DNA from 3 places in the Rhizobium sp. TBD182 genome. Region 1 is predicted to be linked to each of the others. Evidence: predicted binding sites of a transcription regulator. Region 1 holds the regulator's gene; each other region holds the start of a gene.
The links. The regulator PhoB, encoded in region 1, activates phosphate uptake and scavenging genes when phosphate is short. The targets are predictions, from matches to a motif close to TGTCATNNANCTGTCAT.
Positions count from the first base shown of each region.

Region 2: a site for PhoB is predicted at 3,411-3,427, ahead of T18_RS00625 (ceramide glucosyltransferase). Genes of this name have one in related genera too.
Region 3: a site for PhoB is predicted at 7,674-7,690, ahead of T18_RS01420 (UDP-2,3-diacylglucosamine diphosphatase). Genes of this name have one in related genera too.

Region 1 is NZ_BDLN01000001.1:1,408,846-1,418,620, forward strand. Features, by position in the region: gene T18_RS07070 (GcrA family cell cycle regulator) at 114-647, shown strand; gene phoB (phosphate regulon transcriptional regulator PhoB) at 947-1,630, opposite strand; gene phoU (phosphate signaling complex protein PhoU) at 1,662-2,387, opposite strand; gene pstB (phosphate ABC transporter ATP-binding protein PstB) at 2,486-3,301, opposite strand; gene pstA (phosphate ABC transporter permease PstA) at 3,316-4,638, opposite strand; gene pstC (phosphate ABC transporter permease subunit PstC) at 4,635-6,119, opposite strand; gene T18_RS07100 (substrate-binding domain-containing protein) at 6,394-7,428, opposite strand; gene phoR (phosphate regulon sensor histidine kinase PhoR) at 7,624-8,883, opposite strand; gene ppk2 (polyphosphate kinase 2) at 9,124-9,775, shown strand, end outside.
Region 2 is NZ_BDLN01000001.1:106,295-116,069, reverse strand. Features, by position in the region: gene T18_RS00660 (YcbK family protein) at 1-288, opposite strand, end outside; gene T18_RS00655 (VOC family protein) at 446-886, opposite strand; gene T18_RS00650 (cold-shock protein) at 1,077-1,655, shown strand; gene T18_RS00645 (DUF192 domain-containing protein) at 1,655-2,140, shown strand; gene T18_RS00640 (BON domain-containing protein) at 2,200-2,448, opposite strand; gene T18_RS00635 (DUF982 domain-containing protein) at 2,660-2,929, shown strand; gene T18_RS00625 (ceramide glucosyltransferase) at 3,513-4,655, shown strand; tRNA gene T18_RS00620 (tRNA-Pro) at 4,710-4,786, opposite strand; gene T18_RS00615 (ETC complex I subunit) at 5,052-5,357, shown strand; tRNA gene T18_RS00610 (tRNA-Arg) at 5,409-5,485, shown strand; gene T18_RS00605 (DUF429 domain-containing protein) at 5,493-6,230, opposite strand; gene T18_RS00600 (hypothetical protein) at 6,295-6,450, opposite strand; gene T18_RS00595 (efflux RND transporter periplasmic adaptor subunit) at 6,687-7,985, shown strand; gene T18_RS00590 (ABC transporter ATP-binding protein) at 8,000-8,719, shown strand; gene T18_RS00585 (ABC transporter permease) at 8,709-9,775, shown strand, end outside.
Region 3 is NZ_BDLN01000001.1:262,482-272,256, forward strand. Features, by position in the region: gene T18_RS01390 (NAD+ synthase) at 1-1,217, shown strand, start outside; gene T18_RS01395 (VOC family protein) at 1,366-1,743, opposite strand; gene T18_RS01400 (TolB family protein) at 1,936-2,766, shown strand; cobalamin riboswitch at 2,894-3,080, shown strand; gene bluB (5,6-dimethylbenzimidazole synthase) at 3,178-3,894, shown strand; gene T18_RS01410 (DUF2865 domain-containing protein) at 3,964-5,064, opposite strand; gene T18_RS01415 (NADP-dependent malic enzyme) at 5,200-7,515, opposite strand; gene T18_RS01420 (UDP-2,3-diacylglucosamine diphosphatase) at 7,745-8,581, shown strand; gene dgcA (N-acetyl-D-Glu racemase DgcA) at 8,826-9,775, opposite strand, start outside.

The sequences.
Region 1 (9,775 bases):
CTGCATTGCGGCGGAACTAGTCACCGAAAATCAGGCGGAAACCACGCTTGCGGCATGCGCGCGAGACGGAGAGGGATTCTGCCGAAAATACACGCGACAAGCGGAGAAGCGGCATGAACTGGACAGACGAACGAGTCGAAAAGCTCAAGAAATTGTGGTCCGAGGGCCTTAGCGCCAGCCAGATTGCAGCGCAGCTGGGCGGCGTCAGCCGTAATGCCGTGATAGGCAAGGTCCATCGTCTCAATCTGCCGGGACGCGTCAAGGCTGGCGGTCCAGTGACTTCGGCACGCTCCGCGCCGAAGCGCACCGCTGCCCCTGCATCGCGTGCGACGACTTTCGCAGGTCGCGTCAACGCGGCACCGGCGCGCATCCTCACCCGTTCGAACGCGGCAACGGCGCTGCACGAGGAGATCGATATCGAGACCGCGCAGGTTCTCGATTACGTTCCTTCCAAGAACGTTGTCACGCCGATTTCCCGTCGCCTGACGCTGACGGAACTGACCGAGCGCACCTGCAAATGGCCGGTTGGCGATCCGCTGAAGGACGACTTCCATTTCTGCGGTTGTGAAGCGCTGGAATCTTCGCCCTATTGCAAGTTCCATGCGAAACTCGCCTACCAGCCGGTGAGCGAGCGCCGCAAGGCTTGAGTGTTGCGGCACGCATTCAGCACTCAAAAATTACGGGCCTTCGGGCCCGTTTTTTTATGACAAAAATAAAGCGGCTTTCTGGGCGGCTTGATGGCAGGCCGCACCCTTTCCCCTTACTATTGGGCGTGACCCCTCAATCCGGATTTCAACGCGCTGCCGATCTTCTCCGGTCAAAACGGACAATGGCATCGAGTTTGGCGGATACTCATATAGAAAAAGCCCGAAATCGTTTCAGATTTCGGGCTTCCTGATTTTTTGGTGCACTACTTCGCCAGCGAAACTATCTGGTTCCGCTTCGCTCAGGCTTCCATCGAATATCCCGCACCACGCACCGTGCGGATGACATCCTGCATGTGCGAGAAATTCAGGGCCTTGCGCAGACGTCCGACATGCACATCGACAGTGCGCTCGTCGACATAGATATCGTGACCCCAGACGCCATCCAGCAATTGCGAGCGGGAAAACACCCGACCCGGCGACGTCATCAGGAATTCCAGCAAGCGGAATTCCGTCGGGCCGAGGCGCACTTCGCGGCTTTTGCGGTGAACGCGATGGGTCTCGCGGTCCAGTTCGATATCGCCGCATTTGAGCACCGACGACAGAACCTCGGGACGGGCCCGACGCAACATGGCCTTGACCCGGGCCATGAGTTCCGGCGTCGAGAACGGCTTGACGACATAATCGTCAGCGCCCGTAGCGAGACCGCGAACCCGTTCGCTCTCTTCGCCACGCGCCGTCAGCATGATGATGGGCAGGCGTTCTGTTTCCGGCCGCATTCTCAAGCGCCGGCACAGTTCGATACCGGAGACACCGGGCAACATCCAGTCCAGGATGAGAAGATCCGGAATGCGCTCCTGCAGCCTGATTTCCGCCTCATCGCCACGGGGTATCGTGTCGACGTCGTATCCCTCAGCCTCGAGATTGTAACGAAGCAGGACGCTCAACGCTTCCTCGTCTTCCACAACTGCAATCTTGGGCACCATATGCTGAACTCCGCAAGCTTCTGCTTGTCTGTTACTCGGTCACCGAACCAAGCGTGTTGGAACTGTCGTCCTTCGGACGCTCGCCCTCCGGCTGGCTGCCGGTGGTCATGTAATAGATCGTCTCTGCGATATTCGTCGCATGATCGCCGATACGCTCGATGTTCTTGGCGCAGAACAGAAGATGCGTGCAGGTGGTGATGTTGCGCGGGTCTTCCATCATGTAGGTCAGAAGCTCCCGGAAGAGCGACGTGTACATGGCATCGATTTCCTCGTCGCGTTCACGGATCGCATTGGCCTTTTCGGCGGAACGCGTGGAATAGACGTCGAGGACTTCCTTGAGCTGCACCAGCGCCAGGTCGGACAGATGCTCGATGCCGCGGGCGAGCTTGCGCGGAACGCCGGTGCCGGCGACAGCGATAACGCGCTTGGCCGTGTTCTTGCCAAGATCGCCGACGCGTTCGAGATCGGCTGCGATACGCAGGGTGCCGATGATCTCGCGAAGGTCTGCCGCCATCGGCTGACGCTTGGCGATGGTTACAATCGCCTTGTCGCCAATTTCGCGCTCAGCATGGTCGAGAATGGTATCGTCCGAAATGACTTTCTGCGCAAGCGCAGCATCGGAATTGACGAGTGCGCGCACGGCGTCACCGCACATCTGCTCGGCAAGACCGCCCATTTCGGCGATGCGGCGCGTCAGAAACTTCAGTTCGTCGTCATAGGCAGACAGGATATGCGAATGGGTCGTTGTCTGTGTCATGGTCTATTCCTCCGGCTTGGCCTGCATGCGCGTGCCCAACAGCGGGGCACGGCAGAGGCACCAGTCTTGTACGGTTACGATAAAGCACCGGCCGGGGATCAGCCGAAGCGGCCCATGATGTAGTCCTGCGTGCGCTGGTCGTCCGGATTGGTGAACATCTTGTCGGTTTCGTTTTCTTCGACAAGATGACCAAGATGGAACATGGCCGTACGCTGGGAAACGCGCGCCGCCTGCTGCATGGAGTGCGTGACGATGACGATGGTGTAGTTGGTGCGCAGTTCGTGGATCAGTTCCTCGACCTTCGCAGTCGCGATCGGATCCAGCGCCGAGCACGGCTCGTCCATCAGGATCACTTCCGGGCTGACGGCAACCGCGCGTGCGATGCACAGACGCTGCTGCTGGCCACCGGAGAGGCCCGTGCCAGATTCCAGCAAACGATCCTTCACCTCGTTCCAGAGACCCGCTTTCTGCAGGCTATGCTCGACGATCTGGTCCATATCCGCCTTGTTGCGGGCGAGACCGTGGATACGCGGGCCGTAGGCGATGTTCTCATAAATCGTCTTCGGAAACGGGTTCGGCTTCTGGAACACCATGCCGACGCGGGCACGCAGTTCCACGACGTCGATCTGCTGATCGTAGATATCGTCGGTATCGAGCGTGATCTTGCCGGTGACCCGGCAACCGTCGATCGTGTCGTTCATGCGGTTCAAGGTGCGCAGGAAAGTGGATTTACCGCAACCGGACGGGCCGATAAGTGCAGTCACCGTGTTTTCGCGGACATTGAGGTTCACGTCGTAAAGCGCGCGCTTTTCGCCGTAATAAACCGAAACATCCTTGCCGATCATCTTGTATGAGACTTCATTCATTTTCTTGTCCAGCGCCTTTTCAACTGCTGCTTCCGACAACATGTTCATTGCTCTAGCTCCCTCTACCAGCGCCGCTCAAAGCGGCGACGCAACAGGATTGCGCCAACATTCATGAGAATGAGGAACAGAAGCAGGATGATGATAGCGCCAGATGTCCGTTCGACAAAGGCACGCTCAGCTTCGTTCGCCCACATGTAAATCTGCACCGGCAGGGCCGTGGACGGATCCATAGGCGTTGTCGGATAGTTCGCGACGAATGCCACCATGCCGATCAGAAGCAGCGGCGCCGTTTCGCCCAATGCGTGGGCGAGACCGATGATGGTGCCGGTCAGAATGCCAGGCATTGCCAGCGGCAGGACGTGATGGAAAATCGTCTGCATCTTGGAAGCGCCAAGACCGAGTGCGGCGGCGCGGATCGACGGCGGCACGGCCTTCAATGCAGCGCGGGTGGCGATGATGATCGTCGGCAGGGTCATCAGCGTCAGGACGAGGCCGCCGACCAGCGAGGCCGAGCGTGGAAAGCCCATGAAGTTGATGAAGACGGAGAGACCGAGCAGACCGTAAACAATGGAGGGAACAGCCGCCAGATTGTTGATGTTGACCTCGATAAGGTCCGTCAACCGGTTCTTGGGGGCAAATTCCTCCAGATAGATGGAGGCCGCAACACCGATCGGCAGCGACAGCACCAGCACGATCAGCATCATGTAGAACGAGCCGATCAGCGCAACGCCAACACCCGCGGCTTCCGGACGGCTCGAAGCGCCGTTGACGAAGATGCCGGTATTGAAATGCTTGCCAAGCTGTCCGCTTTCCACGAGCTGGTTCATCCAGCCGAGCTGCTGGTTCGAGATACGGCGGTTTGCTTCATCCCCCGACATGTCGACCTGGCCCTTGAAGGCGCTGTCGACATCACCCGACGCCAGAAGCGTGACGCTGCGCGTGGTGCCGATGACGGACGGATCGGCGACGACGATATCACGCAACTGGGTGCGTACGCTGTCGGAGATCATGACGTTGACGGCGCGAAGACCGGCCTTATCCGTCGGCGCGACGCCGAGAACCTTGGCCACCGCATCACGGGCGAGGACGGGGTAGTTGGCCGTCATCAGCTTTGCCGGATTGGTTGCGCGCTCGTTCTTTGGATCAATGATCAGTTCGGAAAACTCGACCGGAACGGTGATCATCGTCTGCTGGAAGGCGGTGTGACCCTTGGATACGACCGACCAGAGCAGCAGAAAGAGGAAGATGAGGCCGAACGAGATTGCTGCCAATCCATAGGCGCGGAAGCGGCGTTCAGCAGCATAGCGACGCTTGATGCCGATATCACGGCGCGTGGCCTTGTTCACGGCGGCAGCACCGGCCGCCGGGGAAACGATGTCGGTCATTCATATTGCTCCCGGTATTTGCGCACGATGTAAAGCGCGTAGATATTCAGGCAAAGCGTGATTGCAAAAAGAGTTATGCCCAGCGCGAAGGCCACCAGCGTTTGCGGCGAGGTAAACTCAAGGTCACCCGTCAGCTGGCTGACAATCTTGACCGTCACTGTTGTCATGGGTTCGAAGGGGTTGAGCTGCAGGCGGGCAGCGACGCCAGCCGCAAGAACCACGATCATGGTCTCGCCGATGGCACGCGACGCCGTCATCAGCACGGCGCCGACGATGCCGGGAAGAGCGGCGGGAAGGATGACCTTCTTGATGGTTTCAGAGCGCGTGGCGCCGAGACCGAGAGAGCCATCGCGCAGCGAACGCGGCACGGCGGTGATGATGTCGTCAGACAGCGACGAAACATAAGGGATCAGCATGATGCCCATGACGAAGCCGGCGGTGATGACGCTCTGCGCCTGGATGAAGTTGGCGTAGTTGCCTGTCGCAAGACCGCTGATCTGTGTGGAAATGTCTCGCAGGAAAGGACCAACGGTCGTCAGCGCGAAGAAGCCGTAGACGATTGTCGGGATGCCCGCGAGCACCTCGAGCAGCGGCTTTACAATCGAGCGAAGGCGCGGCGTCGCATATTCCGACATATAGATCGCCGAAAACAGCCCGACCGGAACGGCGACCAGCATGGCGACGAAACCGATATAGAGCGTGCCGGCGAGCAGCGGGATCAGGCCGAACTGGCCGGAAGAGTCGGTCGCACCGGCAGCGGCAAAACGCGGATCCCATACCGTTCCGAAGAAGAACTGGTGCGCCGGAACCATGGTGAAGAACTGGATCGCTTCTGAAAGCATCGAAAGGACGATGCCGATGGTCGTCAGGATGGCGATGGACGACGCGACGACCAGAGCCGCGAGAATGACCCGCTCCACCCTGTTGCGTGCCCGAAAACGCGGCGCGATTGAACGCAGTGCATAAGCGGCACCCGCGAATGCGGCCAGCAGCACGGTGGCGATCATGCCCAGGCGGCTGGTGGAGGTCATCGCATTCAGCGTCTGGGCGGCATCGACCATGAAACGCTGGGGTTCGCCGGCAATTGCCACGCCCTTCGATGCCAGAAGCGATCTTACCGCAGCCGTATCCGCATCAACCTTTGCGGTTTCTTCCGGCGTCAGACGCTGAAGACCGCGGGCGATGGACGTTACCATGCCGTAGGTCAGGCTCTGCTGCGCTTCGGATTGGGAGCGCACATCTTCGGGAAATTCGCCACGCACCGCAGAGGTAACGATCAGCGGGCTGATAACAAGCCAGATACAGAGAATGAGCGCTGCGGGCAGCACCGCCCAGACGACAGCGTAGGAACCGTGATAACCGGCACGGGAATGCATGCTGGAGGGACGCCCACCAGACAAAGCAACGGCGCGGCGGCTGCCGAGCAGATAACTGCCGATGCCGATCAACACCAGTATCAGCAAAAGGATCGATGTGTTCATTAGAGTTCCCTCGTCGTGCCTCAAGAGCACGGTGCGATATCGGGCAAATCAAAAAGTCATCAAAACGAGACCGCTGGACCATCCAGAGATGCTTGCCGCCTGACTGTAACAAAGTCTGGCAAGCGTCAAGGTTGATACATCCTATCCATCTGTAATCCATCAACAATTATGTGGACGGCGATGGATGGGAACTGTCAACCGTAGACAGCCGCCTTAAGCACAACGGTACCGGAGCGGAGAGAGGGGTGCGGCAGGCCGCACCCCTCCTTGTTTATTACATCGAAGCGCCGGCAGCGAACTTGGAGCGAATTTCTTCGCGTTCTTTTTCCGGAGCGGCAACAAGGCCGTAGTTTGCGAGCGGGGAGTCGGGGCCGATCATTTCGTCAGAAACGAAGAACTCGACATATTCCTTGAGGCCCGGGATAACGCCCAGGTGAGCCTTCTTCACGTAGAAGAACAGCGGGCGCGAAACCGGGTACTTGCCGCTGGCAACGGTTTCCGTGGACGGAACAACGCCGCTGACGGTCGCAACCTTCAGGCGGTCAGCGTTGTTCTCATAAAATGCCAGGCCGAAAACGCCGAGGCCGGTCTTGTTGGCGTCGATGCGGGCAAGCGTCTCGGTGTAGTCGCCGTCGATGTCGACTGCAGCGCCGTCCTTGCGAACTGCAACGCACTTGGCAGCAGCCTGCTTGGCGTCGGTGATCAGCGCCTTGATGGCGTCGGTCGCCTTGGCTTCCTTGCAGCCGTCAGCCATGATCTTCTCTTCGAAGACTTCGCGTGTGCCGTGCTTGGAACCCGGAATGTAAGCGGCGATCGCTACATCAGGCAGTTCCTTGTTGATTTCCGACCACTTCTTGTAAGGGTTGGCGACGAGCTTGCCGTCCTTGACGATTTCAGCGGCGAGCGCGAGGTACAGATCCTTCGGCTCGAGCTTGATGTCCTTGTTGGAAGAGTCCATTGCGAAGACGATGCCGTCGTAGCCGATCTTCACTTCCTGAACGTCGGCAACGCCAGCGGCCTTACAAGCGGCAAGTTCGTCGCTCTTGATCGGGCGCGAAGCGTTTGCAATGTCGATGGTGCCTTCGCCGACGCCGGAGCAGAACGCCTTCAGACCGCCGCCCGTGCCGCCAGACTCAACAACCGGAGCCTTGAAGTTCGGGAAAGTCTCAGCAAAAGTTTCGGCAACGATCTTGGCATAGGGCAGAACCGTGGAGGAACCAGCAACCTGGATCTGGTCGCGAGCAGCGGCGGCGCCAGCGAAGGCGACAGAAGCCACCAGAGCTGCTGCGGAAAATTTAACGAAGTTCATTTGTCTCTCCCGTCGTGGGCTTGTTTGTGGACGCAGCCGATAGCGGCAGACGCTCTTAGCATGCGCTCGGCGGTCTCTTCTTAACCACCGTAACCACTTCCTTTTATGTCACTTCGGTGAAAGATTTGTGACAGCCTAAATTATTGATTTTATTTATAAAATTTTTCGAAGCTGAAGACTGTAACGTACTCTATGTCAGAATCTGACGGTAAAGTCCGTGCCATTGCCCAGTTCCGATTTAATGATGAGGCGGGCGCGGTGGCGGGTGAGGATGTGCTTGACGATGGCAAGCCCGAGGCCGGTCCCTTTTTTGGAGCGACTGTCAGCGACACTGACGCGGTAAAACCGTTCCGTCAGACGCGGCACATGTTCAGCAGGAATGCCCGGCCCCTTGTCAATGACGCTCACCTCCACCGGCTTACCGGGTTCGGCACGCAGCCAGACATCCACGACCTTGCCTTCCTGGCCATATTTACAAGCATTTTCAACGAGGTTCTGAAACACTTGCACCAGCTCGTCGCGGTCGCCCTGCACTTCTGCCGGCCGGTCGGGCAGATGCAGCGTAATAACCACATCCAGCTCGTTGGCGAGCGGCAGCAGCGCATCCCGGACATGGCCGATGACTGGGACGAGATCGACCTTCTGGTCCGGCGCAATATTCGCCCGCAATTCCAGCCTTGAAAGCGACATGAGGTCATCCACCAGCCTGCTCATGCGTGTGGCCTGATCCAGCATGATGGCGAGGAAACGTTCCTGCGCTTTGGGGTCGTTGCGGGCCGGCCCCTGCATGGTTTCGATGAAACCGCGCAGCGAGGCGAGCGGGGTGCGCAATTCATGGCTTGCATTGGCGACGAAGTCGCTGCGCATGCGGTCGATGCGGCGAAGCTCCGAAACATCGCGGAACGACAGGATGTAGAACGGTGGACCCGCCGCCTCTCCCGCATCCGCCCGGGCAATGCGGACGATGAAGACCCGCTCTGAGGGAAAACGCTCGGAATGCTCGACCTGGTTGGGCTGGCCGGTGGTGATGGTTTCGCGAATGACATCCAGCAAGCCCGGCGAACGCAGCCGAGCGGAAATATGCGCGCCGGCCGGAAGCTGGCCAAAGGCGCGTTCCGCCGCGCCGTTCTGATAAAGAACGCCTGCGTTTTTATCGAGGATGAAGACCGGCGTATCCAGAACGGCCAGACCCGCCCTCACCCCGGAAATGACGTTTTCGCCGGGCACATCAGGTTCTTCCGCCTCAGCAGCTGCGGTTTCATCCTTAGCCGGCTCCTCCGGCTTTTGCCGAGCGGTCAAAATAGCGATGACGGCACAGAGCCACAGGACGGCGGGCATATAGGGCGTTTGCAACTCAGAAACGGCAGCGACGGCAAGCATGCTGACGACGAGAACAGGCAACCAGTTTCGGCCAAGCTTTTTCGCAAAAAGCTTCAATCCACTCTCGCCTTTCATGACTGCCATTTCAGCACACTTTCCACTTTCACCTGACAGCGCATCGGAGTCTCATAGGCCAGCTTCATGACAGAGATTCATCATCGCGTATTTTCCACAGCGTATATGCGCAAAATCTGCGCCGCAATCGTCACTGCGATAGCACTCCGGCTAACCAATCCTCTTTCACTTGAATTATGCGGGTGGATATGAACTCATTGGCAGCGAGTTGCCTTTACACAACAACATCAGGAGGAAAGCATGGGCGAAGAAACGAAGAAGCGATCGGTGGAGATCACCATTGGCGGCAAGCTGCGCAGCTTCGACATCGACGATCCGGTTCTTCCCGACTGGGTGGAGGAGAAAAAGCTTTCCGCCGGAGATTTTCCTTACGACAAAAAGATGAAGCGGGAGGAATACGACGCCACCCTCGAGGCGCTGCAGGTGGAGCTGGTCAAGGTGCAGTTCTGGCTGCAGGCCACCGGCAAACGGGTGATGGCAGTCTTCGAAGGACGCGATGCCGCCGGAAAGGGCGGCGCGATCTTTGCGGCCCACGCTTACCTCAACCCCCGCTATGCCCGTGTCGTGGCGCTGACCAAACCAACCGAGACCGAGCGTGGCCAATGGTATTTCCAGCGCTATATCTCGCATTTCCCGACGGCTGGAGAATTCGTCCTCTTCGACCGTTCCTGGTATAACCGCGCCGGGGTGGAGCCTGTCATGGGATTCTGCACCCCGGAAGAGCACAAGCGCTTTCTCAAGGAAACACCACGCCTCGAAAAGATGCTGGTCCACGAGGGTGTTCATCTGTTCAAGTTCTGGCTTGATATCGGCCGCGAAACGCAGATCGAGCGCTTCCATGACCGTCGCCACAGCCCGCTGAAATGCTGGAAGCTTTCCGACATGGATATCG
Region 2 (9,775 bases), 1.3 Mb from region 1:
ACCCTGTGCGGGGCCACCGGGCGCCTGCGGCTGGGCCGCAACGGCCCCGCCGGTTGCGGAGGCCACGGCGGGATCCACGTAATGCCCCTGCTGCTGTTTGGCGGCCGGATTATGAACCGCCGATGCGGCCAGCGCCTTCTGCTCGGCGGAAACTGCCGGCTTTTTGCTGTTGGCAGCCATGTCGTCATCCGTCACCGCTGAAACGCATCCGGCAAGCCCGAGCAACGAAACCGCGACAACAAGACGCTGACAGGCAACGCGTCCTTTCGCGCTATCGACAGCTTTCATGGGTGGCCTCCGTATCTTGCATTTACAACAGCAGCACGGGAACGGAATCGTCTGCTTTTTCAAAACAGGACATGCCGTTTCGATTCGCGGACTATGCCTCAACCCATCCGGACAAGGCAAGAGTGACCGAAATCGTCGCTTCTGGTCGGGAAAACCCCTACCAGGAACCCGTATTCTGCATAGATATCCACGGTTCGGCTGGCGCGAGGCTTTCGCCCTTCTGCAAGATTTCGAAAGAAATACCGTCGGGCGAACGAACGAAGGCCATGTGACCGTCACGCGGCGGCCGGTTGATCACGACGCCATTTTGCTGAAGGTGGGCACAGAAGTCGTAAATATTGTCGACCTCATAGGCCAGGTGCCCGAAATTGCGGCCGCCGGTGTAATCTTCGGTGTCCCAATTGTAGGTGAGTTCAAGGGAAGGCGCCTTTTTTTCCCGCGCCGCAGAGATATCGTCGCGCGCTGCAAGAAAAACCAGAGTGAAACGGCCTTTTTCGTTTTCGATCCGGCGTATTTCCTCGAGACCCATCAGGTCGCAATAGAATTTCATTGATTCGCCAAGGTCTTTGACGCGAACCATCGTGTGCAGATACCGCATTTTCTTCCTCTCCAATACGCTTTTCCGGGCCATAAACGCATGATCGCAAGCCCCGGACAAGGACGGCGACATAAAAGCAGCCACGCAAATCAAAAACTAGGGCTTGCGTGGAACCGTTACCAAGATGTTAATCTGGTACACAGGAATCAGTTGACCGGTGTGTGGCGCGTAATCGAGGGGTTGGCAGGATATGGCTGATAGGATGTCATCGAAAACGATAGTCGATGTCGAGGACCTTTCGGCCGATGCCGTGGACCTGACCGAAATCACCGGCGCGGTGAAATGGTTCGACGTTGCCAAGGGTTTCGGCTTTATCGTGCCTGACAACGGCATGCAGGACGTGCTGCTGCATGTCTCCTGCCTGCGCCGCGATGGGTATCAGACCATTCTCGAGGGTACGCGCATCGTTGCCCTCATCCAGCGGCGTGACCGCGGCTTTCAGGCCTTCCGCATCCTGTCGATGGATCAGTCCACCGCCGTTCACCCGTCGCAGCTGCCGCCGGTGCGCACCCATGTGCAGGTTACGCCGTCAAGCGGGCTTGAGCGTGCAATCGTCAAGTGGTTCAACCGCACCAAGGGTTTCGGCTTCTTGACGCGCGGCGAAGGCACTGAAGATATTTTCGTGCATATGGAGACGCTGCGCCGTTTCGGCCTCACGGAACTGCGTCCGGGCCAGGTGGTGCTGGTGCGCTTCGGCGATGGCGACAAGGGTTTGATGGCGGCGGAAATCCACCCCGACAACCCGGCCCCGATCGGGATGTCGCACTGATGGCCGCTGTGTTTCGCCACTTGATGAAGAGCGCCGTTCTGGCGCTTCTTTTTTTCACGCTCTCAAGCGCAGCACAGGCTCAACAACAGCAGACGTTTCAATCCGAACCACTGACGATAGAGACCGCCTCCGGAGAAACCCACGAATTTGTTGCGGAACTGGCGCTGGACAACGCACAGCGCGAACAGGGCCTTATGTTTCGCAAGTCCATGCCACTTGGAAGCGGTATGCTGTTCGATTTCGGCAAGGAGCGGGATGTAGCCATGTGGATGAGGAATACTCTCATTCCGCTCGACATGCTGTTCATCGCCCGGGACGGGCGCATAACCCATATCCACGAGAACGCCGTGCCACACTCAGAAGCGATCATCAGCTCCCGTGGGTCGGTCAAATTCGTGCTTGAACTGAATGGCGGCACTGCCAAACGCTACGGCATCAAACCGGGCGATGTGGTTCGCAGTGCACAAATCGGCAACCGGAAATGACATTGCCGCGTTACTGCGTCTGAAAAGGCCGGACGATGTTTCGCCCGGCCGGCAAGATCTCAGTAGACCGGCTCGATATGGCTCAAAATCCGGCAATTGGAAATAGATGCGGCAAGATTGATGGCAATGTCGATTGCCTCGACCGAATCCGCCGTCCCTTCAAGATAGATAACGTCATTTTCGACGGTTGCGGAAATCCGCGACTTCTCGAGACCGTTTTCGAAAGCCAGTGCAGAGGTGATGGCCTCGCACACACCCGCCATGCGGTCTCCAAAGAAGCTTTCCTGAATGCCTGACAAATTGAACATGTGCGTTCTCCTTCTTGGCTATTACAACGCCCGAATCACGGTTTTGTTCATCTCCGGTTCATCAATTCGTTCATCTTCCATTCATCTTGGCAAATTGGAACCCCCTGCCCGATCACATTTTAGGTGATCGGGAACCATTTCGTGAGGTGAGCATTTCGCGCATGGGAGTGAAATCTGCCGTCAAGGCGCATGAAACAGGGAGGAGAATGACATGCTGATTAACAAAACGGAGCCGTGTCACCACGCCTCGTGGATGAAGCCGGTGGCGATCCACCTGCCGCTATCCGCAGCGGTGGAAATCTACAGCCCTTTGGTGGCGCTGGACATGCTGATGTACCGCTGGCCGGACGAACACGGACCGGAATATGAGGACGCACGCAGGAACTGTCTCGATGCTATCGCCGGAAAATGCGACATCGAAAAAGCGCGGGAATCGTTTCTGGTCGCAAGCAGCCACGCGCATATTCTGAACATCCACTAGCTCGTCACGCGGAAGGCTTTGTGAATATTTTCGACTAAATATCAGTCACTTACGGTGATGACAACCGGATGGGCGACAAGTCGATCTGCGTTCATCAACATGGCTCCAGGGGTCAAAACAACGGGCAATCCACCTGCGTGGATCGCCCGTTTGATTGAAGCCTGAACTTCGTCCTATTCAAATGGCCGGGCGCACAGGGATCGGGAGGTTGCTGTGAGATACACCGTCTCAATTTTCCTCATGCACCGGCAGTGAATACTCGGATAGATTTCGTTCTTACAATCGCTGTTTCGACGTGACTATTCCTGATAGCGCGACACGCCCGCTTCGTCGTTATGGCATTCAACCAGGCAAACAACCGTCTCCCCTAGCGAACAGGTAGCCTGCAAAAACCGTTCACGCTTTCTCGGTAACAAACGCGGCATCGACCCGTGCGCCAGAGGTGCATGAACGACCGAAGTCGGATCCTGCCTGCGGAACATGACATGTAACTGTCATGCAAACGTTATAATCCGCAATGACGAATTCCATGGAATCGGTTGGCGGGTAAACCGCTGAAAGCTTGGGAGTGGAACTGGCCAACATGGAAACTGTTTTTGCCCTTTGCGCAATTCTGCTCCTCGCCTTCAATCTTCTCGGCGTCGTTCTGGCAGGCTGGCGGCTGAAAAGACGCGATACGGACAACGCACTTGTCCGGCAGAAACCGCCGGTATCGCTGGTGGTGCCGCTGCGCGGCATCGAAACTTTCACGCCGCTGACGCTGTCGCGCGCCTTCCAGCTCAACTGGCCGGACTATGAGCTGCTGTTCTGCGTCGCCGACGAGTTCGATCCCGTGATCGAGGAAGTGCGCAAGGCAAGCGCGGCCTTCCCCGCAGTTTCAGCGCAATTGCTCATCGGCGATGATCGCATCAGCGCCAATCCCAAACTCAACAATTGCGTCAAGGGCTGGCGTGCTGCCCGGCACGAATGGGTCATTCTGGCCGATTCCAATGTCTTGATGCCGCAATCCTATATCGAAACCATGATGTCGGCCTGGCGGCCGGATAGCGGACTGGTCTGCTCGCCACCGCTCGGCTCCCGGCCGGATGGCTTCTGGGCACATGTGGAATGCGCCTTCCTCAACGGCTCGCAAGGCCGCTGGCAATATGCGGCGGAAGCCATCGGCATGGGCTTCGCGCAGGGCAAATCGATGTTGTGGAACAAGCCGTTCCTGGAAGAGCGCGGCGGCATCCGCGCGCTCGCCGCCGAAATCGCCGAAGATGCCGCTTCCACGAAGCTGGTCAGAAATGCCGGTCGCAAGGTACATCTGGTGTCGGCCCCATTCGAGCAGCCGCTCGGACAGCGCCATGCCGGTGAGATCTGGTCGCGGCAGACCCGCTGGGCGCGGCTGCGGCGCGTCACCTTCCCGCAATATTTCGCCCCGGAAATCCTCACCGGCGCGCTTCCCCCGCTCCTCTTCGCGCTCGCTGCCGCCGTTGCCGCGGATGTGAACCTTGCCGTCACCGCGATTGCCATACTCGCCGTCATGTACGGCCCGGAACTGGCGCTCGCAGCTCTCAACCGGTGGCCGGTATCCCTCTATACCCTTCCGGCAATGGTCGCGCGGGATGTCATCATGCCATTCGTCTGGGTACGCAGCTGGATCGGCAGCGCGGTTGCATGGCGCGGCAATGTCATGACGATCGGCACGGCCGAAAGCACATTGGCCGGACCTTCAGCGGACTGAACGGAAGCTATTATTTGAAGGGGTTATACCTACAAGCGAATGTTTCGCTTTAAATGGTCGGAGTGGAGAGATTCGAACTCCCGACCCTCTGGTCCCAAACCAGATGCGCTACCAGACTGCGCTACACTCCGCCGAGGCGATGGCTGGGGAATACACGGTTCACCCGCAGTCCGCAACAGGGAAATTCATCTTTGTTGAGCCCATTGTCTCGATTATTGAAAACTCATGCAACGCGGTGGGACCGTGAAGAGGTCGCAAGGGATAATCGTCTTGACTCTCACATGGAGTCGGTCCATTTCAAATTCAGCGTTCCTGACACGATTTGGTTATTCTATTCAGGTACGTGAATAGTAATCCGGGGCGCATGCCCCACCGCCCAACCGGAGCAGTTTCGACATGTCTGCGAAGATTTACCGCCCTGCAAAGACCGCCATGCAATCCGGCAAGGCGAAAACCAATGTCTGGGTTCTGGAATTCGACGCTGAGGTCCCGCGCAAGATCGATCCGATCATGGGATACACCTCGACATCCGACATGAAGCAGCAGGTAAAGCTGACATTCGAGACGCAGGAACAGGCCGAAGCCTATGCGCAGCGCAAGGGCATCGAATACCGCGTCATCCAGCCAAAGGAAGCAACCCGCAAGGTTGTATCCTACACGGATAATTTCCGCTTCAACCGCACCCAGCCCTGGACGCATTGAAGAAGACGCACTGAACGATTTTCAGCCGGAGCAACAATAGTCCGGCACGACGGCCCCTTAGCTCAGCTGGATAGAGCGTCGACCTTCTAAGTCGAATGTCGCAGGTTCGAATCCTGCAGGGGTCGCCATCTCCATCTAAACTGCCGCTTTCGGGATCCAGATCGCGGAAATGTCGTCGCCATACGGCACTGCCTCACTCTCCAAAGCACAAATCCCGACCCAGGCGCACACGACGGCATCCATCTTGTCCTCAAAAACCTTCATCTCCCATCCCTTTGCGTTCGTCGCAGGGATGATGAGTGCATCGGCAACCCCACCTATCCGTCGATCCAGATGTGCGATGATGAACGACCAGACCTCGAGGAGTTTGGCGCGACGGTCTGCGGACGTATCCGACCGCCAGTAGCTGCCGACTTTTCCCTGCTTATACGGAAGCCGTTTCGCGGCGTTGGTCAGTTCAACAAGCGCAGGGTGCGGGTAGACTTCGAGCAGACCGGGACTGCTGATTTCCCTGGTTAATAACGGATATCCCGCAAGTTCAAACCCCATTTTGAGGTCATCACTGACCTTGCCGGGCCTGATTGCATTTGGGGTGTGGGTGCCGCATTGCCGGGAACCATAGGCGGAAGACACCAGATTGTCCGAAGCACGGCGGGCAGTAATCGGTTGATGCGAGAGCGGCATATCAATCGTAACGAGATCGATCTTGCATCCCGTAAGGGCTTCTGCGGCCGCCAGAAGCGCCGATGCTTCGGCAACTGATCCCCTGGGGCGATCAGCGAGAACCGGGATATCGGTTCCACAGGCAAGGAAGCCAACGTAGGAAGATGCGGCGGCACGCAGCGTCCAGCCTGTTCCATCGTTGATGACCAAGGCGACCCCGCTTGGCTGGGTAACAGTCCATGCGGCGTCTATACCCAATACGGCGTTCAGAGCGTCACCCCTGCCCGAACAGCGTAAAATACCCCCAGGCGGCGGCGAAAAAAGCGATGATGGCGGCGATCGTCAGGGCTTTTTTCGATTTTGGCCCAAGCGGCTGGCGCGGCTTTTTCGGGGGCACCGGTTTGCGGAACTTCACCACATTGTCGTTCATTATATCATCGTCCTGCATGTCGCTGCTGAAACCGGCGCCACATCAATGACATCGGCCTTTTCGGATTTATCTCTAGCAGACCAGAGCTATCATAAATATTACCAAGTTTTCACTTCCCCCTTTGGGCAAGCTATGTCACTTCCCACAATCAGAGGAATACAAACAGCGACAGACGGACCGGAAACAGGGGTTGGAAACAATCCTCTGTGGTATTTTGAATTTTGCGGGTGACGAAGATGAATGACGCCAACACCAATGGCCGCGACACGGAAAACAGCCAGCCCGATCTGCGGGACATTCTGGGTACCAGCAGGTCAGGTAGAAAGAAGAAGTCGCGCCGCTATCTCTATGCCGCAGCAGCCGTGGTGCTGATCGGCGGGGGCCTTGGTTATTATTACCAGTCGCGTGCCGCAGGCGTCGCCTATACCTACACCACGGAAGCGGCGAGACAGGGCGACCTTTCCGTCATCGTAACCTCCACCGGCTCAGTCCAGCCGACCGATCAGGTCGACATATCGAGCGAATTGTCCGGCACCATTCGCAAGGTCAACGTTACCTATAACAGCCCGGTCAAATCAGGCGATATTCTGGCGGAACTGGACACCAACAAGCTGGAGGCCGACGTGCAGAGCGCCCGCGCCAAGCTTGCCTCCGCCAAGGCCAATGTGCTGAAGGCGCGCGCCGATCTCGGTTCGGCAAAAACATCGATGGAGCGTCTGCGGTCCCTCGTCCAGAGCCGGGTCTCCAGCCAGCAGGATCTGGATGCCGCGCAGTTCAACCACGATGCCGCCAGCGCCACGCTACAGGTCAACGAGGCGACCGTGCTTTCGGCGGAAGCGGATTTGCGACTGGCCGAGGTCAATCTCGGCAAGGCGAAGATCGTCTCGCCCATCGATGGTGTCATCCTCACCCGCAGTGTCGATCCCGGCGCCACCGTCGCCTCCTCGCTCAACGCTCCCGTGCTGTTCACCATTGCTGGCGATCTGCGCCATATGGAATTGCAGGTGTCGGTGGATGAGGCGGATGTCGGCAAGGTTGAAACCGGGCAGAAGGCCACCTTCAACGTCGATGCCTATCCCGACCGTAGCTTCCCGGCTGAAATAGAAACCGTGCGTTTCGCCTCCGAGACCGTGTCTAACGTAGTGACCTACAAGGGCATATTGACGGTGGACAATGAGGAATTGCTGCTGCGCCCCGGCATGACGGCAACCGCCAATATCGTCGTTGAGGAGATCAAGAATACGCTGCTGGTGCCGAATTCCGCGCTCCGATATACGCCGCCGCGCGAATCCGCCTCCCGTGGCGGTGGCTTGATGAGCCTGTTCCGCCCTCCCCGCATGGGCCGGTCGCAGAACCGCGATGCCGGTCCGGCCGCGACAGGCAAAAGAACGGTGTGGGTGCTGCGTAACAACACACCCGTCTCGGTTTCGATCGAAACCGGCTCCACCGATGGCCAGCATACCGTGGTAAAATCGGGCGAGTTGAAGGCCGACGACCTGGTGATTACCGACGCCTCAGCCCGCAACGCCGGCTGACGGAGGAAAACCGCATGCAACAGCCGCCGCTCATAGAATTCCGCGATGTCGTCAAGCAATATGGCCGGGGCGAAGCGACGATCCGCGCGCTTGACGGCGTCAGCCTGTCGATCCACGAGAAGGAATTCGTCGCCATCATGGGGCCATCCGGCTCCGGCAAATCCACCTCGATGAACATCATCGGCTGCCTGGATGTGCCGACATCGGGCGAATATCTGTTTCAGGGCGTGCCGACCAGCGGTTTCGACAATGAACATCTGACGCTGCTGCGCCGCCACATGCTGGGTTTCGTGTTTCAGGGCTTCAACCTCCTGTCGCGAACCTCGGCGGTGGAAAATGTCGAGCTGCCGCTCGTGTACCGGGGCATGAAAGCCTCGGAACGGCGCGCGCGCGCCATGGAGGCGCTGGCACAGGTGGGTCTGAAGGGCCGCGAGCACCACACGACGCAGGAGCTTTCCGGCGGTCAGCAGCAGCGTGTGGCCATTGCACGGGCCATCGTCACCCGCCCCGCTCTGCTTCTCGCCGACGAACCCACAGGCAACCTCGACACCAAAACCAGCGCCGAGATCATGGAGCTGATCACCACGCTCAACCGCGACAAGGGCATTACGGTCGTCATGGTCACGCATGAAGAGGATATCGCTGCCCATGCGGGACGCCTCCTGCGTTTCGTGGACGGCCATCTCGCCTCCGACAGCGCAGCGGAAAACAAGGAGACTTCCGATGTTCTTTGAAACGTCGCGTCTTGCGCTGCGCGCCATCAGCCGCAACCTGCTCCGCTCCTTCCTCACCGTGCTCGGCGTCGTCATCGGTGTTGCCGCCGTGATCGCCATGGTAACCATCGGCAACGGCACGACCGAACAGGTGAAATCGGAATTGTCGCGGCTCGGCACCAACATGCTGTTCGTGCGCCCCGGCCAGTTCGGGCCCGGCCGCGCCAGCACGGAAGCCAAACGTTTCGATGATCGCGATGTTGAGGCGATCCGCAACCAGATCAGCGGCCTGCGCGCCGTTGCTCCGCAAAACCGCAGCTCCGCCGCAACGGTCATTTTCGGCGGCAAGAACCACCAGACAAGCGTCATCGGCACCACCAATGATTATCTTGTGGCACAGGACTGGACGCTTGCGCTGGGCCGTGACTTCCAGCCGGCCGAAGATCGCGGAGGGCAGATAGGCTGCATCATCGGCGAAACGGTGCGGCAGGAACTATTTGGCGCTGAAAACCCTGTCGGCCAGACGATCCGCGTCAGCAACATCTCCTGCCCCGTCATCGGTGTTCTCGCCCGAAAAGGCCAATCCGGCCTCGGCGACGATCAGGATGACACGATCATCATGCCGCTCAAAATCCACCAGCGGCGCATCGGCGGCACCACCACCATTTCCTCGATCATGGTCTCCGCGCAGGACGGCGTTTCCACCGCCAAGGTGCAAAGCGACCTGCAGAACCTGCTGCGCGAGCGGCGGCGCATCAACATTGGCCGCGAGGATGATTTCACCGTCAACGACATGACGCAGATCGCCTCGGCCATGACCGGCACGACGACGCTGCTCACCGGGCTCCTGGGTGCGGTTGCAGCCGTCAGCCTGCTGGTCGGCGGCATCGGCATCATGAACATCATGCTGGTTTCGGTAACCGAGCGCACCCGCGAGATCGGCATTCGCCTCGCCATCGGTGCACTGGAAAAACAGGTACTGACGCAGTTTCTGGTGGAAGCCGTCATGCTCTCTGCCCTGGGCGGCACCGTCGGCATATTAACGGGCCTTGGCCTTGCCTACGGCGTCGTCAGCTT
Region 3 (9,775 bases), 1.1 Mb from region 1:
TCTGCGAGGAAATCTGGAACGATATGGGGGTGTGCGAAACGCTTGCCGAAAGCGGGGCGGAAATCCTGCTGGTGCCGAATGGTTCGCCCTATTATCGCGGCAAGCTGGATGTGCGCCATCAGGTGGCGCTGAAGCAGGTAATCGAAAGCGGCTTGCCGCTGGTCTTCGCCAATCAGCTTGGCGGGCAGGACGAGCTGGTTTTCGACGGCGCGAGCTTCGGTTTCAATGCCGACAAGACCCTTGCCTTCCAGATGAGCCAGTTCGAGGCGACCCTTGCCGTTACCGATTGGAAACGCACCGCAGAAGGCTGGCGCTGCGAGAGCGGTCCTTTCTCGAAAATCCCTGAAGGCGAGGAGGCGGATTACCGGGCCTGCATGCTGGGCTTTCGCGATTACGTCAACAAGAACGGCTTCAAGAGCGTGGTTCTCGGCCTTTCCGGCGGTATCGATTCGGCGATCTGCGCTGCGCTTGCTGTTGATGCGCTGGGCGAAGAGCGGGTGCGCTGCATCATGCTGCCCTATCGTTACACCTCCGAGGATTCGCTGAAGGACGCAGCCGATTGCGCCAGAGCGCTTGGCTGCCGTTACGATATCGTGCCCATTGCCGAACCGGTGGATGGGTTCCTGTCGGCGCTTTCGGAAATGTTCGAAGGCACGGAAGAAGGCATTACCGAAGAAAACCTGCAGAGCCGTACACGCGGCACCATTCTCATGGCCGTTTCTAACAAGTTCGGCTCAATGGTGGTGACAACAGGCAACAAGTCGGAAATGTCGGTGGGGTATGCGACGCTTTATGGCGACATGAATGGCGGTTTCAATCCCATCAAGGACCTCTACAAGATGCAGGTCTACGCCATCTCCAGCTGGCGCAATTCCCATGTGCCGCCGGGCGCGCTCGGGCCGTCCGGCGAAGTGATCCCCGCCAATATCATCTCCAAGGCGCCATCCGCCGAATTGCGACCCAACCAGACAGACCAGGATTCGCTGCCGCCCTATCCGGTGCTGGACGATATTCTGGAGTGCCTGGTGGAAAAGGAAATGTCGGTCGAGGAAATCCTCGCGCGTGGCCATGATATCGCGACGGTGCACCGGATCGAGCATCTGCTCTATCTCGCCGAATACAAACGCCGCCAATCCGCGCCCGGGGTGAAGATCACCAAGAAGAACTTCGGCCGCGATCGCCGTTATCCGATTACCAACCGTTTCAGGGACAGGTAGTCGAAGGAGGGCATGGGGGAGCTTGCTGGACCCCGAATCTAGTTCGGGGTGACGGAGTGCGGATGCTGCGGCTTCGCCATATATCGATGGCGAAGAAGCATCCTTTTCCTCCAACGGCGCGGACACGCCGCGCCGTTTCCTTATTTTGTTAAATGACCTGCCCCACATCGATGCGGTTGCCATCCGGGTCTTCGAAAACGAAGGCCCGCAGGCCATAATCCTTGTCCTGCAGACTCTTGATGATGCGAAGCCCGTGGCTTTTGCAAAGCGCGTGCAACGCGTCGGCGTCGCTGACCAGCATATGCGCCACATTGAAGGGGGCCGGTTTGTGCGTCGACTGCAATGTCAGGTGCAACTCGGCATTACCTTGTTTCAGGATCATGAAACCGACAGGGTTGCCGTTTTCGAAGGTCTTTTCGAAGCCCAGCACACGGACATAAAAGTCATGGGCCTTTTCGATATTCTTGACAGGAAGCATTGCGGCGATCCGACCGAAGCGGATGCCGTGATCGGCGATGGTGTTCATCGCGGAACCTCGGATCTGGAAGAAACGGGCAGGGGTGCGGGCGGTGCCGGAACGCTGCTGTTTTTTCCTATTTGAATTTGCAGGGCGGTGCCTGCGGCAATAGGATCATAATCACGGCGGTGGCGGATGCAAACGGAATGTTTGTGCCATTCAACGCTCCACGCCAGACGATCGACAGGCCCGGGAGGCAGCATGCGCAGTTCCATCGAAATCTTCAACATCCGCACTCGGCAGATGCGGGTGGTCTGGCAGACGCCGGAGCTGTTCGAGGCTCCGAACTGGTCGCCGGACGGGAAATATCTGCTTCTGAACTGCGACGGTCTGCTTTATCGCCTGTCACTTGCCGGCGACCCTTCGCCGGACAAGGTCGATACTGGCTTTGCGACAATCTGCAACAATGACCACGGCATTTCGCCTGATGGTTCGCTTTATGCCATTTCCGACAAGGTGGAGTTAGGCAAGAGTGCCATCTATCTGCTGCCTTCGACGGGCGGAACGCCGCGTCTGATGACTAAGAACCTTCCCTCCTACTGGCACGGCTGGTCGCCGGACGGGAAAGGTTTCGCCTATTGCGGCATTCGCGATCAGGTTTTCGATATTTATTCCATGGACATAGACAGCGGCGTTGAGACACGCCTTACCCATGGTGAGGGCCGCAATGACGGGCCGGATTATTCGCCGGATGGAGAATGGATCTATTTCAACTCCAGCCGCACCGGCCAGATGCAGATCTGGCGCGTGCGGGTGGATGGCTCGGCCGTCGAGCGTATCACCGACAGCGTCTATGGCGACTGGTTCCCGCATCCGTCTCCCAGCGGTGACAAAGTCGTCTTCGTCTCCTACGACGCCGATGTCTTCGACCATCCGCGCGACCTTAACGTGCGCGTGCGGCTGATGGATATGGATGGTGGCAATGCCGAAACGCTGTTTGACCTTTTCGGCGGGCAGGGAACGATGAATTCGCCCAACTGGTCACCGGACGGGGATGAGTTCGCTTATGTGCGGTATTTTCCCGTTGGGTGAGGCGGTAGGGGTGCTTCAGCTGGCGCGCGTCTGCGCGGCGGCTGAAGGCCGCAATACGCCGGTGAGGTGGCCACGGTCACATTGCCGCATCGCTGCGCAAGATACTTGTATTTGCAATCTTTGTTGCTCATAAGCTTCTTCGTCAGGTGCCTGCCCTTTAGGGCGGGAGAATCGGGAATCCGGTGCAAGACCGGAACGTGCCCAGCGCTGTGAGGCGGATGCCCTTTTTCTTGATGCCACTGAATCCATTCGGGAAGGCGAAAGTGGGCGGATGAAGCCGAGTCAGAAGACCGGCCTGACAGGATAGACCAGACCGCGTGGACGGCGGCAGGTTGTTGCAGCAGCGCGTCGTGCAGGTGAAAACCGGAGCCGGTTTTCGTGGCGGCGCGCCAGCATTGTTGGGGATAGACGATGCCGACCGATCCACTCGCGACCAGTTCGCTTGACGCCAATGCATTCGATCACGCGCTTTCGCCCGCCTACCCGTTTTCCGAGGGGGAGCGAGAGGCGATCTACCGTGCCATCGAAACCCGCCGTGATGTGCGCGACCAGTTCCTTCCGGATCCATTGCCGGAAGATGTGGTCGAGCGCTTGCTGAAGGCGGCGCATTCCGCGCCATCAGTCGGTTTCATGCAGCCGTGGAATTTCACGCTCGTCACTGACGGTGCGGTCAGGCAGGCAACCTGGGTTGCCTTCAGCCGCGCCAATGGCGAGGCGGCGGCGATGTTCGAGGGGGAGCAGCAGGCGCTTTACCGCAGCCTCAAGCTTGAGGGCATCCGCAAGGCGCCGCTCAGCATCTGCGTCACCTGCGATCCGACGCGTGGCGGCAAGGTGGTGCTGGGCCGTACCCACAATCCGCGCACCGATGTCTATTCCACCGTCTGCGCCATCCAGAACCTCTGGCTTGCAGCGCGCGCCGAAGGCATCGGCGTCGGCTGGGTCAGCATTTTCCACGATAGCGACATTCGCACCATTCTGGAGATTCCCGACCACATCGAGATCGTCGCCTGGCTATGCCTCGGCCGCGTCGATACACTTTATACCGAGCCGGAACTGGCGGTGAAGGGGTGGCGCCAGCGCGTGCCGCTGGACGAGCTGGTGTTTCGCAATCGCTGGGGCGGGCGGTAAAGAGAACACGCGACCGTCTTGTGAGTGAGACAGAGCGTTGCCAACTCCATACCGTGTGCCTGATGGGAGCTATTGCTGCGGCTGAATGCCCTTCAGCGCCGGGTTCTTCAGGTCGATCCGGCCTGTCTGGTCGGGCAGGAATTTAGGGCCGATGACGCGGACCCTGCTGTTGTTCGGGTCATAGTCGCGTTCCGGAACCGGTTGTTCCGGCGGCTTTGCGGCCTGCTGCAGTTCGGTTGGTTTTTTGGGGGTGTCACCTTGCGGTGATGGAATGGTCGTGATGCTGGAATAGGGTTTCTCAGCTTCCGGCCGCGCAGCCTCCTGCTGCTTCATCTCCTCGTGATAGGCGGCCATGTTGCAGGCGCAGCCTGGGGCTTTCGTTGAGGCATTTCGATAAGCAAAGGCGGTCGGCAGGTCCTTGTAGGGCTTTCCTGTTTCAGCCGAGACCATGTCAGCCGTTTCCTGCTCCGTCATGGAGTGGAAATAAAGCTCCGTCTGCGTACCCGGACACATTTTCTGGCATTGTTCGGCCTGCGCACGGAAATCGAGCGGCGAGGCATTGGAAGCGATGGGGAAAAACGAGCCGTCGCAGGTGCGCACGCACAGCGTCCTGAGTCCGCCTTCAGCAGCGGCATTGGGGTAGGGCGAAAGCTCTGCCTGTCCCGGCGGATTGCTCTGTTCGCCGAAGGCGTCGGGGTAACGTGTCACATCGGGTGCCGTCGGCTGGCGCGCTTCCGTTTCCGGAATGGCGCTGCAGCCATTGGCGTCAAGGGCGGCGAGAATGCGCTGGCGTCTGATGTCGCCATCATCGCTGCCCTGGGCCGCCATGGCATCGTCGCGGTCACGGATGATGGCATCGCGTTCGCTCTGCGCATCCGCCATCGCGTCGCTGATTTCCGCGCAGAGTTCGGCATTCGGGCTGCCATAAACGGTGACGCTTGCGGATGAACAGCCGTAACGGCGCAGATCGTTCCTGATCCTGCGGATCTCGATGTTCTGGCGGGTGAGCGCATTGGCGTAACGCCGCACCTCGGCTGTGTTGCCGATGACACGCGGCGGTTCGCGCAGCTGCGCATAAAGCGTATCGCAGACCTGATCCGCGAAAGCAGCGGCCGGGGCGATGAAAACAAGGGGAAGCAGTAGGCCGATAATGCTGCGGCGCCGGGTCAATGGTGCGATCCGTTCGATGTCCCCGGCCGGTGGCGAGGGTGTTATGCTTCGGGAAATCCTTGTTTCAGGAAGATAACATAAGCTGTTGCCGCAATGCGGCAACAGCATGTTCAAAACTGCGTTAATGCGCCTTCATCACACCGAAGGGTGCGATGCCTGCACGACGGCAAAGGCCGCCATGTTGACAACGCCGCGCGAGGTGACGCTGGGCGACAGGATATGGGCGGGAAGTGCCGTGCCAAGCAGGATGGGGCCGACATGCAGGCCCTCCGTCAGCGTGCGGGTGACGCCGAGCGTGATGTTTGCGGCATCGAGGTTCGGGAAGACCAGCAGGTTTGCTTCGCCGGTCAGCACGCTGTTGGGCATGGCGCGCTTGCGCAGCGCTTCCGAAAGTGCCGAGCCGCCCTGCATTTCGCCGTCCACTTCCAGTTCGGGTGCCGCTGCCTGCACGATCTTCAGGGCGCGGCGCATCTTGCGGGCGCTTTCCGAATCGCGCGACCCGAAATTGGAGTGGCTGGCGAGCGCGATCTTCGGCGTGATGCCGAAGCGGCGGATTTCCTTTGCCGCGAGAATGGCCATTTCAGCCACTTCTTCGGAGGTCGGATCGTTGTTGACGAAGGTGTCGGTGAGGAACAGCGCGCCCTGCTGGGTGATGAGCAGGCTGAGGCCTGCGAAAGAGCGAACGCTTTCCTGCTTGCCGATGATCTGGTTCACGTCGCGCAGGTGCCGGTCGTAACGGCCTTCCAGACCGCAGATCAGCGCATCCGCCTCACCACGCTTCACCGACAGCGCGCCGATGACCGTGGAGTTGGTGCGCACGATGGTGCGGGCCGCCTCCGGGTTGATGCCAGCGCGGCCGACCAGGGCGAAATAATCATCGACGTAGTCGCGGTAACGCGGATCGTCTTCGGGATTGACCACCGCAAAATCGGTATTCGGGCGGATACGCAGGCCGAAGCGCTTCAGGCGCGTTTCGATGATCTGCGGGCGACCGATGAGGATCGGGATGCCGGTGCCTTCTTCCAGAAGCACCTGTGCGGCGCGCAGCACGCGCTCGTCTTCGCCTTCAGCAAAGATGATGCGCTTCTTTTCGGCAACCTTGGCGGCGTTGAAGACCGGTTTCATGATGAAGCCGGAACGCCAGACGAAGCGGTTCAGCTGGTCGAGATAGGCTTCGAAATCGCTGATCGGCCGGGCGGCGACGCCGCTTGCGGCGGCAGCACGGGCAACGGCCGGCGCGATGCGCAGGATGAGACGCGGATCGAAAGGCGAGGGAATGAGGTAGTTCGGGCCGAAGATCGGCGTTTCGCCGCTATAGGCCTTGGCGGCGACTTCCGAGACTTCTTCGCGGGCAAGCTCGGCAATGGCCTGCACGGCGGCCATCTTCATTTCCTCGTTGATCGTGGTTGCGCCGCAATCCAGCGCGCCGCGGAAGATATAGGGGAAGCACAGCACGTTGTTGACCTGGTTCGGGAAATCCGAACGGCCGGTGCAGATCATCGCATCCGGGCGGGCAGCACGGGCCACTTCCGGCATGATTTCCGGATTGGGGTTGGCAAGTGCCAGGATCAGCGGATTTTCCGCCATGCGCTCCAGAAGTTCCGGCTTCAGCACGCCTGCCGCCGAAAGACCGAGGAAGACATCGGCGCCGTCGATCGAGTCGGCCAGAACCCGCTTGTCGGTCTTTTGCGCGTAAACTTCCTTCCACTCGTCCATCAGCGAGTTGCGGCCGTCATAAACGAGGCCCTCGATATCGTGGACCCAGATGTTTTCTTTCTTTGCGCCCATGGCGACAAGCAGGTTGAGGCAGGCAAGGGCTGCCGCACCGGCGCCTGACGCAACGATCTTGACGCTCGAAAGCGATTTTCCAGCCAGTTCCAGCGCGTTGGTGACGGCGGCGGCGACGATGATCGCCGTGCCGTGCTGATCGTCGTGGAAGACCGGGATGTTCATCTTCTCGCGCAGCTGACGCTCCACCTCGAAACATTCGGGCGCCTTGATGTCTTCAAGGTTGATGCCGCCGAAGGTGGGTTCCAGCGCTGCGATGGTGGAGACCATGTCGTTGATGCCGGGCGCATCGATCTCGATATCGAAAACGTCGATGCCGGCGAATTTCTTGAAGAGGACGGCCTTGCCCTCCATGACCGGCTTCGACGCAAGCGGGCCGATATTGCCAAGGCCAAGCACTGCCGTACCGTTGGAAATCACTGCAACGAGATTGGCGCGGGCGGTATATTCCGCCGCCATTTCCGGATTTTCATGGATGGCGAGGCAGGGGGCGGCGACACCCGGCGAGTAGGCAAGCGCCAGATCGCGCTGGTTGCCAAGGGGCTTGGTGGCCTGGATTTCCAGCTTGCCGGGGCGCGGGTAGCGGTGGAAAAAGAGCGCCTGTTCCTCGATGTCGGCCTTTGCCGTGTTGGCGGGCGTGTTGTTCTTATCGTGAGAGGTCATGTCTTCCACCGTCATGTCTGGTTCAATTCCGGCCCTCTGAATACAACAAACTTTCCCGTGGTACAGCCGTTATTTGCCGCCCCCTTATGCAAATGCGGGCATGGCTTATTCGCGTTTTCGTGATGCCATCAGTCATATTCCATACAAAAACCGGCCATTGTCATGTTGCTGCAACACGAGTCTGGTTCTGAGAGGGAAGAAAGCCGCAGGGACGCAACCGAACAAGGGGATTAAATCCGTGGCCGGTCAAATTGAAACCAGACAGTTCAGAACGCTTTTCATTTCGGATGTCCATCTCGGTTCCAAGGCGGCCAAGACGGATTTTTTGCTCGACTTCCTGAAACATCACGAGGCCGATACGATCATCCTGGTCGGTGACATCATCGACGGCTGGCGCCTGCGCCGCAGCTGGTACTGGCCGCAGGGCTGCAACGACGTGGTGCAGAAGTTGTTGCGCAAGGCCCGCAAGGGAACACGTATCGTTTACATTCCCGGCAACCACGATGAATTTCTGCGCGAGTTTCCGGGCATGCATTTCGGCGGTATCGAAGTGGCCGAGCGCATGATCCACGAGGCGGCAGACGGCAAGAAATATCTCATCATCCATGGCGACGAGTTCGATGTGGTGGTGCGCAATGCCCGCCTTCTCGCCTATCTCGGTGACTGGGCCTATGACGCGGCGATTGCGATCAACATCGTCCTTGCTGCGGTGCGCCGCCGCATCGGCCTGCCTTACTGGTCGTTCTCGGCCTGGGCGAAATTGCAGGTCAAACACGCCGTCAACTTCATCGGCGAGTTCCAGCGCGTAGTGGCCGACGAGGCGCGCCGCAACAATGTGGATGGTGTGATCTGTGGCCATATCCACCACGCCGTGATGGAAGACATGGACGGCATCCGCTACATCAACACCGGCGACTGGGTGGAAAGCTGCACGGCGATTGCCGAAAATGCCGATGGCACTTTCGAGCTGATCACCTGGATGCAGACGAGCGATGTCCCTTCGCAGACATCGGACGAGATGGAGCCGGTGGATATTCCAGGTCTGATTGGCAAGCACGCGGCCTGATTGGGTTGGTTCAACAGGCAGGGCGATCCCTAAGCGCGGGATGTTTCAGCTCTCTGTCGTTATCCTTGGGCTTGTCCCAAGGATCTGCAACCGATTGATTTCGCGCGACGTGGATAGATCCTCGGGACAAGCCCGAGGATGACGTCGAGTGTGAGGCAAGGCTGGTCATACAGTTTACGTGATACTGCAAAGACTATTGCGATGTGCGGCGTAGTGCTTTCACACGAAACCCGAACGACGGCTCTTATCCCCACAACTCCGGCTGCGGCGGATAAACCAGCGAACCCTCGTAAACGAGGCCCGGCTGCCGGTCCTGCCTGAGAATCAGCGGGCCGTCGAGATCGGAGAAGGCGGCTCCCTGGGCGGCCAGAACGGCGGGAGCCATGCCGAGCGAGGTGCCGAGCATGCAGCCGACCATGATGATGAAGCCTAGCCGCTCCGCCTCTGCCTTCATGACAAGTGCTTCCGTGAGACCGCCAGTCTTGTCCAGCTTGATGTTGATCGCATCGTAACGGTCGCGCAGGTCGGCGAGGTCCTTGGTGGAATGCACGCTTTCATCGGCGCAGATGGGGACCGGGTGGTCGATGCGGGCCAGGATGGCGTCCTTGCCGGCGGGAAGCGGCTGTTCGATGAGCGCGATGTTCAGTTCCGCTGCGAGTTTCAGATAATATTCGATATTACCGTCGTTCCAGCCCTCATTGGCGTCGATGATGATGCGCGCATCAGGTGCTGCGGTGCGCACGGCCCGCAGGCGCGCCTCGTCATCGGCCGTTCCGGTCTTGATCTTCAGCAGCGGGCGGCCAGCGTTTTCCGCCGTTTTCGCCGCCATGGTCTCGGGATCGGCAAGCGAGATAGTGTAGGCGGTAACGAGCGGTTTTGCCGCGTGTCCGAGACTATGTTCGGCAGCACTTTTGCCACTCATCTTGGCTTCGAGGTCCCATAGTGCGCAATCCACTGCATTGCGGGCGGCGCCGGGTTTCATCACCTGCTGCAATTCATGCCGTGTCAGGCCGCCGGCAATCTGCTCAGCCATCGCTTCGATATCGGCGATAACGCCTTCGATGCTTTCGCCATAACGCGGGTAGGGCACACATTCACCTCTGCCGGTAAAGGAACCATCGCGGATGGTGCACGTTACGACATCCGCATGTGTGCGAGTGCCGCGTGAAATAGTGAAGCTGCCAGCAACGGCGA